4 regions of the Thermoanaerobacterium sp. RBIITD genome follow, and region 2 is predicted to be linked to each of the others. Evidence: riboswitches for the same ligand, from Rfam matches in the RefSeq annotation. Region 2 holds a riboswitch; each other region holds the start of a gene.
What was found. Region 2 has a riboswitch for S-adenosylmethionine ahead of CPG45_RS00800 (homocysteine synthase). Riboswitches for the same ligand answer to the same signal wherever they lie in the genome.
Positions count from the first base shown of each region.

Region 1 (4,112 bases), 350 kb from region 2:
GATATATGACCTTTATCTGTAATTACTAATATGATGCCTAGAGGGAGCCCTATCACTATAGAGAAAAGTGTAGAAAAAAACACCATATAGATTGTTTCCCATAAAGGCTGTACCATAAGCTGCCATAAATTTAATAAATACTGCAATATATTAGACAATACCATTTTTAAGCACCTCTATTCTTAAGCCGTTTTCTTCTAAATAGTTTATTGCAGACTTTATCGAATTAGGTTCACCTTTAAGCTTTATCAAAAGATTTCCTATTTGAGAGTCTTGGATTCTCTCGATATTGCCTGATATTATATTTGCGTCAACGTCAAATTTTTTTATCATATGTGATATGACAGGCTCTCTGCTGCTTTTTCCAAAAAATGACAACCTTAGTATTTCTTCATTTGGGTTTTCATCATCAATAAGTATATCAGGTGGAAGTTCGGCAATCATATCCTTTAAAAACCTTTTTGATGTTTCTGTAGATGGATTTGAAAATATGTCTATGACATTGCCTTCTTCAATAATTACTCCATTTTCCAAAACCGCTACTCTATCACATATGTTTCTAATGACAGACATCTCATGTGTAATTACTACTATTGTTATACCATACTGCTTGTTTATGCTTTTTAATAAATTTAATATTGCTTCGGTCGTAGTTGGATCTAATGCTGATGTTGCCTCATCAGAAAGTATTATGTCAGGCCTATTTGCTAGTGCTCTTGCTATTCCGACTCTTTGTTTTTGACCACCTGATAACTGTGACGGATACGCATTTTTTTTATCCTCAAGCTCGACGACTTCAAGGAGCTCATTAACTCGCTTTTCTATATCACTTTCTTTAACCTTTGATATTTTAAGAGGAAAAGCAATATTTTCATATACTGTGGAATTCATCAAAAGATTAAAATGTTGAAATATCATGCCTATTTTTTTTCTCATATTTCTTAAGTCCTTAGGCTTTAATTTTGTCATCTCAACATTATTTATCATGATACTTCCTGATGTAGGCTTTTCTAACATATTTATACATCTTATTAAAGATGATTTACCAGCACCGCTTAAACCCATAATACCATATATTTCACCGTCATTGATGTCTAAATTTATGTCCTTTAATGCAACAACTTTTTTGCCATTGGAATTGTAAACTTTGCTTAGATTTTTAACAGATATCAAAATTTTTCCCCTCTTTTTGAAAAAATAAAATAAAAAAAACCTCTTTATGAAAGAGGTTTAATCCTCTCTCATCTCTCAGCATATGCCGCAGGAATTGGCACCATTGCACTTTTGTGCCGGTTGCCGGGCTTCATCGGGCCAGTCCCTCCACCTCTCTGGATAAGAGAATAAATTTCGTATCAAATTGTTAAAATGATTATATAAGATTCAAAATGAAAAGTCAAGCATTTTGTCATGGGTGTTTGAATTATTAAATGTATGTCATTACTACATTGACATAGTACTTACATCTTAATGTTGAAAATTGCGAGCATTAGTTTATAATATAATTGTAAGGTAAGTTAACTTATTAAATAATTGTCACAAATGAAAGGACAGTATTTTATGAGAGAGTTAAGCGCGCGCCAGTTGGATATTTTGAAAAAAGTTATGTCAAAAGAGCCAATAAGTATTGACGATATCGTTAGCAAATACAAATTAAGCAAAAGAACTGCATATAGGGAACTAAACGCTATAAATGATTATATTAAAGGCTATGGTTTAAGATTAAAAAATATGCCTGAGGCTTTAGTTGTTGAAGGCAGTGATAGCGATATAGAAAGATTTAACTTTGATGTTATCGGTTATAGGCCTAATATAGGAGCAAACCAGAGGAGAAAATTGATTCTTTCAGAACTTCTACAAATGAAAGAACCTGTTAAATTGGAGTATTTTGCAAAAGAATATAATGTGACAACCGCAACAATAAGCTATGACATAAAAGAAATAGAAAAATGGTTATATAAACAAGGCGTGACAATTATTACAAAACCTGGTGTCGGTGTATACTTAATTGGCGAAGAAAGTAACATTAGAAAAGCTATAATTAATTTTCTATATGAAAATGTCGAGACAAAGGACTTAATGGAATTTTTAAATAAAGGGTACAATAATTTAAATAGACTTGATAAAGATATAAATGACAGACTTTTAAGACTTATTGATTATGACACAGTATTAAAAATTGAAAAAGCTATTCAGAGATTAGAAAGGTCTCTTGAATATGAGTTGGCAGAAAGCTCTTATATGGGACTAACGGTACACTTGGCACTTGCTTTAAAAAGAATAAAAGACGGAGAAAAGATAAAAATAGGTGATGAGAGCCTTTTAGAGCTTAAGAAGTCGGATGAATACAAATTTGCTAAAATGCTTGCAAGATACCTTGAAGAAGAGCTCGATATTGCAATTCCAGATGACGAGATAGGCTATATAACAATACATCTCCAAGGTGCAAGATATAGGGCAAATACAGATGAAATAAATGATGACTTTATAAATGAAATTGCATATGAAATGATTAAAATAGCTGAAGATGTGTTTAAAACCGATTTAGAATATGACTCGATTCTAAAAAGCGGGTTAAAAACTCACCTAAGACCGACTATATTTCGATTGAAAATGGGGCTTGCAATTAGAAATCCTCTTATTAATGATATAAAGGAAAGATATGGTCTACTCTTTGATAAATGTAAGGTTATCTCAAATGTATTGAAAAATAAACTAAATGTGGAGATACCTGACGACGAGGTTGGATATATTGCTATGCATTTTGGAGCTGCTCTTGTCAGGAAGCAGGATAAGGCTAAAAAGCATAATATTTTGGTGGTTTGTGCAAGTGGTATTGGGACTTCAAGAATGCTTTTATCAAAATTGCAGATGTTCCCACAACTAAATATTGTTGATACGGTATCAAGTTTAAGACTAAAGGATTTTAAAAATCGAGATGATATAGACCTGATAGTGTCTACAATACCACTTGACAATAATGATAAGGAGACAATTGTAGTAAATCCATTACTTCTTGATGAGGATGTGGAAAAATTAAAAAAAGCATTAAATACCGATTTTATAATGAGCTTTTCAAAGAAGAAAGTAGTTAATGATAAATACAATGAATTAGTCCATATAGCCGAATATGGAAAACACATAATCGAAATATGTAATGACTTTGCGTTAAAGAATGTCGATGGAGTAAATTCAAAAGAAATAATCGACAGCCTTTTAAAAGATTTTTTAGAAATTGGATATATTGATGCAAAAGAAATTGACGCTATAAAGACAAAGCTCATTGGACGAGAAAGCCTGGGCAAGATTATCCTTCCAGGCAAAGGTTTTGTTATTTACCACTGTACATCAGCTAATCTAAAAAAACCGCTTGTAATTTGTGGTAAGTTAACTAATGATGTCAGAATGAAGAATTTAATAAATGAATATGAGAAGATAAATACTGCATTTTTGATGGTTGCACCTGAAAATGACAAAATAGGTATAGAAATACTCGGTGATTTAAGTGTTTCATTTATAGAAAGCAAAGACCTCGTTGAAGTGCTTAATAATACTAATAAAATAGATGAAGCAAAAGAAAAAGTACGAAAAGCATTAATGCAAAAATATTACGATGAGATTAAAAGAAATCTTTTTGTAGGTGATTGATATGTTTAGTATTTCAATAAAACAGCGAAAAATATTTTATTTAATGTTATCAATAGTATGGTTAATCGCTGCTATAAATTCAATGGTAAAACAGAGCTTTATACAAGGTTTAATTGTTTTAGTATTTGGGGTATTATTCATATTATCAATAGCACTTGTGCAGTCATTTTCCATAAGGATGATAAAACTTTATGATAAAAATTTAAAGAAAAGCAAAAGCTCAAATAGGAACAATAAAAAGAGCAACAGTTAAAATTGAAAGGAGGTGTATTGAATGCCAATACATGGTGTTATACTTTGCAGCTGGGGGGCAACATCAAGTTCATTAGCAAAAAAAGTTACAGATGAGGCAAAAAAACAAGGTATTGATGTAACAGTTGATGCTGGTGGTACAGGAGAATTTAAGAAGAAAGCAGAAGAGTATGATGTTGCATTACTTGAACCACAGGTAAGGCATCTGAAAAAGG
Region 1 covers NZ_LT906662.1:513,262-517,373, reverse strand. Annotated here, with positions in the region: gene CPG45_RS02480 (methionine ABC transporter permease) at 1-164, opposite strand, end outside; gene CPG45_RS02475 (methionine ABC transporter ATP-binding protein) at 151-1,173, opposite strand; SAM riboswitch class I at 1,239-1,339, opposite strand; gene CPG45_RS02470 (BglG family transcription antiterminator) at 1,558-3,645, shown strand; gene CPG45_RS02465 (hypothetical protein) at 3,647-3,898, shown strand; gene CPG45_RS02460 (PTS sugar transporter subunit IIB) at 3,920-4,112, shown strand, end outside.
Region 1: linked by a shared signal. The riboswitch ahead of CPG45_RS02475 (methionine ABC transporter ATP-binding protein) and the one ahead of CPG45_RS00800 (homocysteine synthase) in region 2 are both predicted to bind S-adenosylmethionine.

Region 2 (4,112 bases):
TAGCTAAAGAATGGGATGATATAAGAAAAAAATACTTTGACGATGATATTCGCAACATTGCAATTGAGCTATCAAAGTTAAAAAGAAAGAATGATTTTACTGTCGCTGATATCGGTACAGGGTCCGGCTTTATGGCCTTAGAACTATCAAAATATGCAAGAACGGTTATTGGTATAGATGTTTCAGAGCAAATGCTTAAATGTGCAAAACAAACAGCTGATAAACTTGGTATTAATAACATGATTTTTTTAAAGGGAAGTATGGAAGAAATACCCATTATTGATGACTCTATTGATATTGTATTTACAAATATGGCTTTACATCATGTGGAAAATCCATTTAAAGGAATTATGGAAATTCACAGGATTTTAAAATATGGTGGCAGCTTAGTAATAACTGATGTAATGAAGCACAATAACGAATGGGCAAGATTTGAAATGTATGACAGGTGGCTTGGATTTAATTTAGGAGATATAGAAAAATGGCTCATTCGTAGTAACTTTAAAGAAATACTTGTAAAAGAAACAGACCTTTATGCAACTGCAAAGTCTTCTAAAGGAGAGACAGCAAAAACAGGAATATTTATAGCAAAAGGAACGAAAAAATAAGGAGGATTTAGGATGAGGAAAGAGACAATATTAATTCATGGAGGTATATTTGGTGATGAAAGAACAGGTGCAGTATCAACGCCTATATACCAAACATCGACATTTAAACAGGATGCTGTAGGAAAAGATAGAGGTTATGAGTATTCAAGAACAGGTAATCCAACACGAGAATCATTAGAAAAGCTGATAAATGATCTAGAGGGTGGAAAGGGTGGTTTTGCCTTTGCATCTGGCATGGCAGCAATATCAACAGTTTTGATGCTTTTTAATGCTGGTGACGAGGTAATAGTTTCAAATAATGTTTATGGAGGAACATTCAGGGTACTTGATAAAGTATTTAAAAGACTCGGTATAGTGTCAAAATTTATTGACACATCCTCGAAAGAAAATGTTATAAAAAACATAACAAAAAATACAAAGGCAATATTTTATGAAACACCTACAAATCCTCTTATGACAATTACAAATATCAGAGAAATTTCAAGAATAGCTAAAGAATATAGCATACTTTCGATAGTTGATAATACTTTTATGATGCCATATTTCCAAAGACCTATTGAATTAGGTGCAGACATAGTTGTTCATAGTGCAACAAAATACCTTGGGGGCCATAGCGATGTTGTGGCAGGCCTTGTTGTTGTTAATAGTGAAGAATTAGCTCATAAAATTCATTTTCTGCAAAATGCAATTGGTGGTATTTTAGGACCGCAGGATTCTTATCTTGTGATTAGGGGAATAAAAACTCTTAGTGTCAGAATGGAAAGACATGAGCAAAATGCGAAAGAAATCACAAATTGGCTTTTGAAACAGCCAGAGGTAGAAAAAGTTTATTATCCAGGTTTACCTACACATCCAGGATATGATATTGCAAAAGAGCAGATGGACGGCTTTGGAGGCATGATTTCATTTGAGTTAAAAGATAAAGATACGGCATTAAAATTATTAAATAATGTAAGACTAATTACACTTGCTGAAAGTCTTGGTGGATACGAAAGCTTAATTTCATATCCAGTAAAAATGACACATGTGTCTATACCAGAGGAAGAAAGATTGAAACTCGGCATAACCGATAAGCTAGTAAGACTATCAGTTGGACTTGAGAATTATCTGGATTTAATTGATGATTTAAAAAATGCGATAAGGGGTTGAAACTATGGAATATGCAGAGGAAATCAGTGATTTAATTGGCAATACACCACTTCTAAAAATAACTCATTTTGATATACCTTCATATGTAAACATCTTTGCTAAACTTGAAAATATGAACCCTGGTGGCTCTGTAAAAGATAGAACATGCTATTATATGATAAAAGATGCTGAAGATAAGGGATTAATAAAAAAAGGTTCAACGATAATCGAACCTACTGCTGGGAATACAGGCATTGGTCTTGCACTTGCATTATTGAATAAAGGTTATAAAGTCATATTTGTAGTACCAACTAAATTTTCAGTAGAAAAACAGATACTAATGAAAGCTTTAGGTGCTGAAATAGTTAATACGCCTAAAGAGCTTGGAATGAAAGGAGCGATGGATAAAGCATATGAATTAGCGAAGGAAATTAAAGACTCATTTATACCAAACCAGTTTAAAAATATGTCAAATGTAAGGGCTCATTATGAAACAACAGGACCAGAGATATATGATGCTTTGGATGGAAATGTAGATATACTTATTGCTGGAGCAGGTACTGGTGGAACGTTCACAGGTGTAGTTAAATATTTAAAAGAGAAGAATCCTAAAATAAAAGGTGTGCTTGCTGATCCTATTGGTTCAATAATCGGTGGTGGAGATATAGTAAAATGCTATAAAATAGAGGGCATAGGTAATGACTTTATACCTGATACTATGGATGTAAGCTTAATAGATGATGTTGAAAAGGTAACTGATGATGAAGCCTTTTATTACGTAAACGAACTTGCAAGAAAAGAAGGCTTATTTATTGGATCATCATCAGGTGCTGCTTTTGCTGCGGCTATAAAACAGGCAAATAAGCAAAAAGAATCAAAAAATATAGTTGTAGTATTTCCTGATAGATCTGATAGGTATTTTAGTGAAAATTTATATAGATTTTAAGTAGAAGAAAGCATTAAAAGATTGTAAAATAGATGTGGTTCCTTTAGAAGCAGTATATATTTTAAAGAATAATCATGAGGTAAAAAAAACCAAGAATACCTATTGACATTATTAATTTAAAGTGATAATATTTATATCAATAAATTTAAAAAAGAATATTAAAACCTCTTATCAAGAGCGGTGGAGGGACTGGCCCGATGAAACCCGGCAACCGACATCAATCATTTGATGCGTCTGGTGCCAAATCCTGCAGGGAAACCTGAAAGATGAGAGGAGCGGCGTAAATTTAGCCCTCTTCATCATCGAAGAGGGCTTTTGATATTCTATAAAAAATCGAAAAGAGGTGCATTAAATTAAAGAATAACATTCAAATTTGTCTAAAACTAAAATTATGAAGAGGAGAGATTTAGATGAGTGAAGAAAGAAAGTTAAAGTTTGATACATTGCAGGTACATGCGGGGCAAAAACCAGATCCTACGACAGGTTCAATGGCTGTTCCAATCTATCAGACAACATCCTATGTGTTTAAAGATACTGACCATGCTGCAGCATTGTTCAATCTTAAAGAGGCAGGAAACATATATACGAGAATCATGAATCCGACAAATGATGTATTTGAGCAGAGAATTGCCGCACTAGAAGGAGGAGTAGGTGCGGTTGCAACAGCATCTGGTTCTGCAGCTATAATGTACTCCATACTGAATATAGCAGGTGCCGGTGATGAAATAGTATCTGCAAGCACACTATATGGTGGGACATACAACCTTTTTGCTTTAACATTGCCTAAACTTGGCATTAAAACGACATTTGTTAATCCAGATGATCCTGAAAATTTCAGAAAAGCAATAACAGACAGAACAAAGGCGTTGTATATAGAGACAATAGGAAATCCAGGAATAAATATACCTGATTTCGAGGTCATAGCAAAAATAGCGCATGAGAATAAAATACCGCTAATTGTAGACAACACATTTGCAACACCATATCTCTTCCGCCCATTTGAATATGGAGCAGATATAGTAGTACATTCAGCGACAAAGTTTATAGGAGGGCATGGGACATCAATAGGAGGAGTAATAGTAGATTCAGGAAAATTTGATTGGGTAGGAAGTGGGAAGTTTAAAGAATTCGTAGAACCAGATCCAAGTTATCATGGGTTAAAATATGTGGAGACATTTGGACCTGCGGCATACATAACAAAAGTAAGAGTACAGCTTCTTAGAGACACCGGTGCAGCTTTGAGCCCATTCAATGCTTTCTTATTTATACAAGGACTAGAGACTTTGTCATTAAGAGTTCAAAGGCATGTGGAAAATGCACAAAAGGTAGCAGAATTCTTAGCAAGCAATCCAAATGTGACGTGGGTTAACTATCCTGGACTTAAAGAAAATAAATATCATGAGCTTGCAAAGAAATACCTACCGAAAGGT
Region 2 covers NZ_LT906662.1:161,738-165,849, reverse strand. Annotated here, with positions in the region: gene CPG45_RS00815 (class I SAM-dependent methyltransferase) at 1-608, shown strand, start outside; gene CPG45_RS00810 (bifunctional cystathionine gamma-lyase/homocysteine desulfhydrase) at 621-1,757, shown strand; gene CPG45_RS00805 (PLP-dependent cysteine synthase family protein) at 1,762-2,682, shown strand; SAM riboswitch class I at 2,848-2,955, shown strand; gene CPG45_RS00800 (homocysteine synthase) at 3,093-4,112, shown strand, end outside.

Region 3 (4,112 bases), 970 kb from region 2:
GCAAAGAAAAAGAAGCACATAAACCCCGTGAAAATATTCAAAAACTCCCAAATGGAAAATCTATTGTCGTGGATAATCCAGCAGATGTATGTTCTGAAAAAGCCGCATATGGAATAAAGGTTTATGATAGCAATGGTGATTTAATAAAAAATCCGGAAGAATTTTTTATAGGTGTTCTTGAAAATAATATAAAGGATATAGAAAAACTTAAAACAGATAATCATAAGGTTAACGGTATCAAATCGGAGGTTAAAAGGATTTACGACAATCTAAAAGACAAAGATGGAAAAATAAAAAAGGAAAACATCAAGATACAAGGCGTCGTTGTAACAGGTACTGCAGAAACCTTAAAATCGCTGCGTGGCTTACCTTTTATTAAAGCATCATCATTAGGGGTAGTTACGGATAAATATTAATATAAGTTTACTCATATGTTGAATTTAAAATGAGAATATGGTATAAAAAAGTCACATAATTTGAACAAATAACTGACAGCAACAGTGAATATAAAAATTGAGATAATGCAGTCAGGGATAGGTCCTGGCTTATTTTTTTACATAATTTAATAAATTCTTTACTATGAAAATCAAATACTTGAATAAAGCAGCTATCTAACCATAATCGAAAAGTTATATAAAGTTTGCTTGGAATGGATAAAAAATTATGCTGGGGGTTTTACAATATGGCTTACATCCCGTGCAGAAAGTTATTATATTATCGAAAAAGATGTCGTATAGACCTTTTTCTATTTCTTGAATTATAGTATAATGTTACTATAACCAAGTAAAATACCTTTTTCAACATGAATTGGAAGAGTGAGTAAAGGAATAAAAGCTAGTAAGGATGATGTTGTTATGCAAATTCAGGTGATTGAGGATTATGAAATATTTAAAAAACTCATAAAGCTAAACTGGGGTTCTGAAATTATTGTCGTACATAATACTGTGTACAAGCCAGAAGATTTAAAAGGTTTTTTTGCATATGATGAAGATGGTAATGTAATAGGTATGATAGGGCATATCATAAAAAATAATGAGTGTGAAATTGTAATTCTTGAAAGTTTTAAACAAAATGCAGGTATTGGAACTGCATTAATAAATAAAATTGAGGAGATAGCCAAAAAAGAGGGATGTGATAGGATATGGCTTATAACAACAAATGACAATCTTAATGCTCTTGGATTTTATCAAAAAAAAGGATTTAAAATAAAAGCCGTTTATCCCGGAGTTATTGATGAAGCAAGAAAAATAAAACCTGAAATACCGCTTATCGCGGATAATGGAATCCCAATAAGAGATGAAATCGAACTTGAAAAAAGTATAGGATAAATTAAGTATTTGACTAATCTTAACATTAAACTTACTAAATTATTGTAATGTATAAAAAATAATTTTATTGACATATTAAGAAATACATTGTAGTATATAGTTTAACAAGTTAATATTTTAAATCTCTTATCAAGAGTAGTGGAGGGACTGGCCCTATGAAACTCGGCAACCGGATATCACGGTGCTAATTCCAGCAGCGTATCGCTGAAAGATGAGAGAAGTCAAATCTCTTCTTTTGGCGAAGAGATTTTTTGTTTTTTTAAAGAATTTTTTTGTGGAGGAGATTATGATGTTTAAAGATGAAAGCCTTTGTAATAAATTAAACCGAGGTGAGTTTATAATTACCGCTGAAATTTCCACGCCAAAAGGAGCAGATATAACGAAGACAATTGAAGAAGCGAGAAAATTAAAAGGCATTGTAGATGCTTTAAATATAACAGACTGTCCTATGGCAAACATGAGGATGAGCCCTATAGCCTTGGCGCATCTCTTGCAGAATCACTTAAATATTGAAACAATATTTCATCTTACTTGCCGCGATAGAAACTTGATTGGGCTTCAATCAGAGCTCCTTGGTGCATATGCCCTTGGTGTCAGAAATGTACTTGCTTTAACTGGAGATGATCCGTCACGTGGTGATACACCTACAGCTACAGGAGTTTACGATGTCGATTCAATTGGACTTTTAAAGATTGTAAATTCTCTGAATAACGGTTATGATTATAGTGGAAACAAGTTGGAGTCATCTACTGAATTTTGCATTGGAACTACTGCAAATCCCAATGATTTGACTGAAAAAGCGATTGACAAATTAAAAAGCAAAATAGATGCAGGAGTTGCCTTTATACAAACACAACCGGTTTATGACGAAGATATTTTGTTTAAATTTATAAAAAAGATAGAAGCTTTAAATATACCAGTACTTGTTGGCGTACTCCCTCTTAAAAGCTATAAAATGGCTGTTAATTTAAATAAAAAAGTTCCAGGAATAGATGTTCCAGAACATATAATTGAAAAATTAAAAATAAAAGGGAAAGAAGAAGGAATAAATATAGCCGTCGAATTTATTAAGAATATAAGAAACAATGTTGGCGGTATTCATGTTATGCCGCTTGGAAAAGTAGATGTTGTTGCTGATATAGCGAGTAGAATTGATAATATGGAGTTTAAGCTTTCAGAAAAGAAGGTAGAGACAAATTAAAATGGAGGTCAGCATATGGACATATTTAAAGAGCTGTTGAAACGGATAATAATTTTTGATGGAGCTATGGGAACACAACTTCAGGAAAGAGGGCTAAAAACCGGTGAATGTCCTGAGTATATGAATATATCTCATCCGGATGTTGTATTTGACATACACAAATCATATATCAATGCAGGTGCAGATGTGATAGAGACAAATACCTTTGGTGCTAATAGAGCTAAATTGGCAAAATACGGCCTTGAAAAAGAAACGGCTAAAATAATTGGTGAATCTGTCCGAATTGCCAAAAATGCAGCACAGGAGAAAAGTGTTGCACTGTCAATAGGACCTATCGGTGAACTTCTGAAACCTTACGGTGATATAGCATTTGAAGAAGCTTATGAGATTTTCAAGGAAGTTGTAATTGCAGGGGAACAGGCTGGTGCAGATATTGTTTTGATTGAAACAATGTCTGATATGCTTGAAGCAAAGGCGGCTATCCTCGCGGCAAAGGAAAATACAAACATGAAGGTAATTTGTACAATGACATTTCAAGAGGATGGAAGGACGTTAATGGGTTCAGACCCAGTAACTGTTGTTGTAAGCTTGCAAGGGTTAGGGCTTGATGCAATTGGCGTAAATTGCTCAACAGGTCCTGATAAGATGGTTAATATAGTTGAAAAAATGTCTACAGTATCACGTATCCCTATTATTGCACAGCCTAATGCAGGCATGCCAGCAATTAAAGATGGCAAGACTGTATATGATCTGATGCCTGATGACTTTGCAAGTTATTTCCCTGAACTTATTAAAAAAGGTGCATCGATAGTCGGAGGATGTTGTGGTACAACACCTGAGTATATTCGATTGGTAAAAAGTGTTGTCCAAGGTTTTAAACCATATGTACGCGTTAATAAATTTACAGCCGTATCATCAAATGCAAAGACAATTTTTATAGGTGGGGATAACCCTTTAAGGGTTATAGGTGAGCGTATCAATCCGACAGGGAAGAAAAGTTTGAGCACAGCATTAAAGGAAGGAGATATAAGCCTTGCGGTTGATGAGGCGGTAAGGCAGCAAAAATCGAATGCTGACATACTTGATGTAAATGTAGGTGTTCCAGGTATAGATGAGGAAAACATAATGGTAAAGGCTGTATCAGAGATTCAGAATGCAGTAGATATTCCATTGCAGATAGATAGTACAAATATTAAAGCAATAGAAAAGGCAATGAGGATTTTAAGGGGCAGACCTATAATTAATTCTGTAAGTGCAAAAGAAAAAAGTTTAAGAGAAGTATTGCCGATTGTCAAAAAATATGGCGCATGTGTTGTAGGGCTTACTGTAGGAGATAACGGACTTCCAAAAAATAAAGAAGAGAGATTAAAGAATGCTAAGAAAATTGTTGAAACTGCCAAAGAATATGGTATACCTAAAGATGACATTTTAATAGACTGTATAGTTTTGACAGTATCTTCAGAGCAAGAAGCGGCTAAAGAAACTTTAGAAGCTATAAAGCTTGTTAAAAGTGAATTGGGTGTAAATACCGTAATTGGCTTAAGCAATGTATCTTTTGGGCTTCCTGAAAGGAAATTAATTAA
Region 3 covers NZ_LT906662.1:2,592,122-2,596,233, forward strand. Annotated here, with positions in the region: gene CPG45_RS12460 (anti sigma factor C-terminal domain-containing protein) at 1-416, shown strand, start outside; gene CPG45_RS12465 (GNAT family N-acetyltransferase) at 855-1,328, shown strand; SAM riboswitch class I at 1,452-1,546, shown strand; gene CPG45_RS12470 (methylenetetrahydrofolate reductase) at 1,618-2,529, shown strand; gene CPG45_RS12475 (homocysteine S-methyltransferase family protein) at 2,545-4,112, shown strand, end outside.
Region 3: linked by a shared signal. The riboswitch ahead of CPG45_RS12470 (methylenetetrahydrofolate reductase) and the one ahead of CPG45_RS00800 (homocysteine synthase) in region 2 are both predicted to bind S-adenosylmethionine.

Region 4 (4,112 bases), 470 kb from region 2:
GCACATGCTGACAAAGCTTATACTTATTCTGATTAGTTCAATACTCGTGAATAACTTTGTACTTGTAAGGTTCCTTGGCGAATGCCCATTTCTTGGCGTCTCCAAAAAAGTTGAAACTGCGCTTGGAATGGGGATAGCTGTTACATTTGTTATGACTATAGCTTCTGCTATTGCGTATCTTGTTTATTATTTGATACTTGTTCCACTAGGTTTATCATATCTTGAAACGATAGCGTTTATATTAGTTATAGCGGCACTTGTACAATTTGTTGAGATGGTTATAAAAAAATCCAGCCCTGCACTATATCAGGCACTAGGCATATATTTACCACTTATAACGACAAACTGTGCGGTACTTGGTGTTGCATTATTAAATGTTCAGTCGAACTATAACTTCATTGAAACGGTTGTAAATGGATTTGGCTCTGCCGTCGGATTTACACTTGCAATTGTTTTATATGCTGGAATAAGAGAAAGGCTTGAGCTTGCTCCGATATCAAAGGTATTAGATGGGTTTCCTATTGCACTTATTGGTGCAGGACTTTTATCAATCGCTTTTCTCGGCTTCCAAGGATTAATATAGGGGGTGTAGGATGTGAGCGGAATATTACCATATTTGCTTTTACCATTTGTTAGCCTTGGAGGAATGGGACTAATTTTTGGGCTAGTACTTGCATATGCATCAAAGAAGTTTGAAGTAAAAGTCGATCCGAAAGAAGTAGAAGTGAGGAATGTTCTTCCAGGTGCAAACTGCGGTGCATGTGGATTTCCAGGTTGTGATGGATTTGCACATGCAGTAACATCTGGCAATGCACCTGCAAATGGGTGTAAAGTCGGTGGTGCACCTGTTGCCGAGAAAGTAAGTGCGATTCTTGGTATTGCTGCAGACATAGATGAAAAAAGACTTATTGCCTTTGTAAAGTGCAATGGCACAAGAAATAATGCAGTTGAAAAATATAGATACTTTGGTATAGATGATTGCCGTTCTGCGGTACTGTACCAGGAGGGTGCAAAAGGATGCCGGTACGGCTGCCTTGGACTTGGAACCTGCGAGAAATCATGCCCTTTTGATGCCATACATGTAAGCAAAGATGGTGTTGCTGTTGTCTATGAAGATAAATGTACAGCTTGCGGCATTTGTGTAGACGTATGCCCTAAAAATATCATCGAACTTGTAGATGCAGATAGCGAGGCAAGGGTAATATGTTCAAACACAGACAAAGGAAAAGATGTAAGACCAGTATGTTCTGTTGGATGTATAGGATGCAAAGCCTGTGAGAGAGCATGTGAATCAGATGCTATACATGTTACAAATAATCTTGCAAAGATCGATTATAACAAATGTATATCATGTATGGCCTGTGTAGAAAAATGTCCTGTTGATGCGATATATCCATTTAAGGCAAGCTTAGTATTAGACAAACTTAATGCAGTATAAAATTAGGATATTTAATGTATCAAATGTGTGAATATTGATTTTTAACCGGCTTGATATTGAATATCATCAATTTACTAATTTGAATTAATATCAACCATTCACATATGATATGTATTGATTATATATTTGACTTCTTTTGTATACTATGTTATTATATTTAAAGTTAAATAGCGAAGAACTCTTATCAAGAGAGGTGGAGGGAAGAGCCCTGTGAAGCCCGGCAACCTGTCAAATGACAAGGTGCTAATTCTCGCAGAAGTTTTCTTCTGAAAGATGAGGGTAAAAAATACCTCTTCTTTTGGAGAGGTTTTATTTTGCTCTGGGCTTATTAATTAAAAATATAGGCTTTCAATTATTAAAACCTAAAAACCATATAGAAATGTAAGTGTTCGTATTATTGAACCCTAAAAGAAAGGAATGAATGAGATGAGAAAGTTTTTTACTTCAGAATCTGTTACTGAAGGGCACCCAGATAAAATATGCGATCAGATATCAGATGCAATTGTTGACGAGATATTACAAAATGATCCATATGCGAGAATAGCCTGTGAAACAGCTGTAACAACGGGAATGGTTTTGGTCATGGGCGAAATAACTACAAAATGCTATATTGACATACCAAAAATAGTTAGAAAGGTTATTGAAGATATCGGATATACTCGTGCAAAGTATGGCTTTGATGCCGATACGTGTTCGGTACTTACATCCATTGATGAGCAATCACCGGATATAGCACTTGGCGTTGACAAAGCATTAGAAGCAAAAAAAGGCTTGTCACATGATGACATAGAAGAACAAGGTGCAGGTGACCAAGGTATGATGTTCGGTTATGCTTGCAATGAAACACCAGAGTTAATGCCGCTTCCTATTTCACTTGCACATAAACTTGCGAAAAAACTTTCAGAAGTAAGAAAAAATGGCACACTAGAATATTTAAGGCCAGATGGAAAAACACAAGTAACAATAGAATATGTCGATGACGTACCCAAAAGGGTCGATTCAATAGTTGTATCGACACAGCACTCACCAGATGTTGATCATGATAAAATAGAGAAGGATATCAAAGAATATGTCATAAAACCCGTTGTTTCACCTGAGATGATAGATGAAAATACAAAGATATTTGTAAATCCGACGGGAAGATTTGTAGTTGGCGGTCCGCAAGGTGACAGTGGACTCACAGGAAGGAAAATCATAGTTGACACATATGGTGGATATGCGAGACATGGCGGTGGAGCATTTTCAGGCAAAGACCCTACAAAGGTTGATAGATCAGCAACATACGCTGCAAGGTATGTAGCTAAAAATATAGTTGCTGCGGGACTTGCTGATAAATGTGAAGTACAATTAGCATATGCTATAGGTGTTGCTACACCACTAGAAGTAAATATAGATACATTTGGCACAGGCAAAATTCCCGATGAAGATATATCTGATATTGTAAAGAAAGTATTTGATTTAAGACCAGCTGCAATTATAAGGGACCTTGATTTAAGAAAGCCTATATATAGACAAGTTGCCGCATATGGCCATTTTGGAAGGACTGACCTCGACCTTACCTGGGAAAGAACTGATAAAGTAGATATCTTAAAAAAACTTGCCTTCAATAGATAAATTTTAAGCCCGGAAGTAATCTCCGGGCTTTCGGTTTTTTTTATATATTTATAACCGCATTTAATTTCGCTTCGCTAACTTTATTATATCACATTTTTTATGATAATAAAAGCATTATGTTTTAATAGTTCTAAAGATTTTTATTTTTGATTATTGTATACTTTTGTATTATGATCGATTTTAATTGTTGCATTATCATAACAAAAACTTGTACTAATTTTTCCGTTCTTATCAATAACTTTACAATATGTTGGAATACCTGCAGGTGAGCCTACAATACCCAATTTCATTTTTTTACCGGCTATTAATAATCCTCCTCTTACAATACTTGAAGGCTTATGAAATATTATTGAATATTTCGCAATAATTTTGCTTTGAAAAGAACCATTGCCGGTAGCATAAACACTTCCATTTGATAAAATTAGGGAGTTTTGAGCATAATTAAAGATTATGTTACCATATTTGCTATATGAATTTTTTAATAATAAAATAAAATTATCAAGCTCTTTGTAGAGCGTGTTTAGTTTTAAAAGTGCAGAATCAGGTACAAAATTACTTATGCTAAAAAATGTTATTTTTATTTTTTTGACAAACAGTGATATTTCTTTTTTTTCTTCGCTTTCTAATAAACCTATTATATTTTCAATTTCATCAATTTTTGATAAAACTTTAGAGCTATAATCAGATATTATTTTTATAAATAAAGCTCTTTTTTTAATATAATTAAAATCTTTTAAAGAGCCAAGACTTTTAATAATTTCTCCTAAATAACTCAAAATAGATTCAAATGCCGGTGATATTGTGGTATGTATCAATATATTTGAACCAGCAATTATCTTACTATTAATAGCGTTGCTTAAAATTTTAATATTGCCACTTGCCTTAATAGTGCAATGTAAGGCATTTCCATATATAATAATATCTCCTTCTGAAATTACTTTCATATTATCAAGAACGTCACCTTTTATTATAACATCGCCATCAAAATATATATTTCCTGTTTCAGTACTTACATTATTAGAAATAATCAATATCGGAATAACAGATATTTCACCATTTT
Region 4 covers NZ_LT906662.1:635,760-639,871, reverse strand. Annotated here, with positions in the region: gene rsxE (electron transport complex subunit RsxE) at 1-36, shown strand, start outside; gene rsxA (electron transport complex subunit RsxA) at 5-583, shown strand; gene CPG45_RS03090 (RnfABCDGE type electron transport complex subunit B) at 596-1,438, shown strand; SAM riboswitch class I at 1,617-1,718, shown strand; gene metK (methionine adenosyltransferase) at 1,865-3,052, shown strand; gene CPG45_RS03080 (flagellar assembly protein A) at 3,193-4,112, opposite strand, start outside.
Region 4: linked by a shared signal. The riboswitch ahead of metK (methionine adenosyltransferase) and the one ahead of CPG45_RS00800 (homocysteine synthase) in region 2 are both predicted to bind S-adenosylmethionine.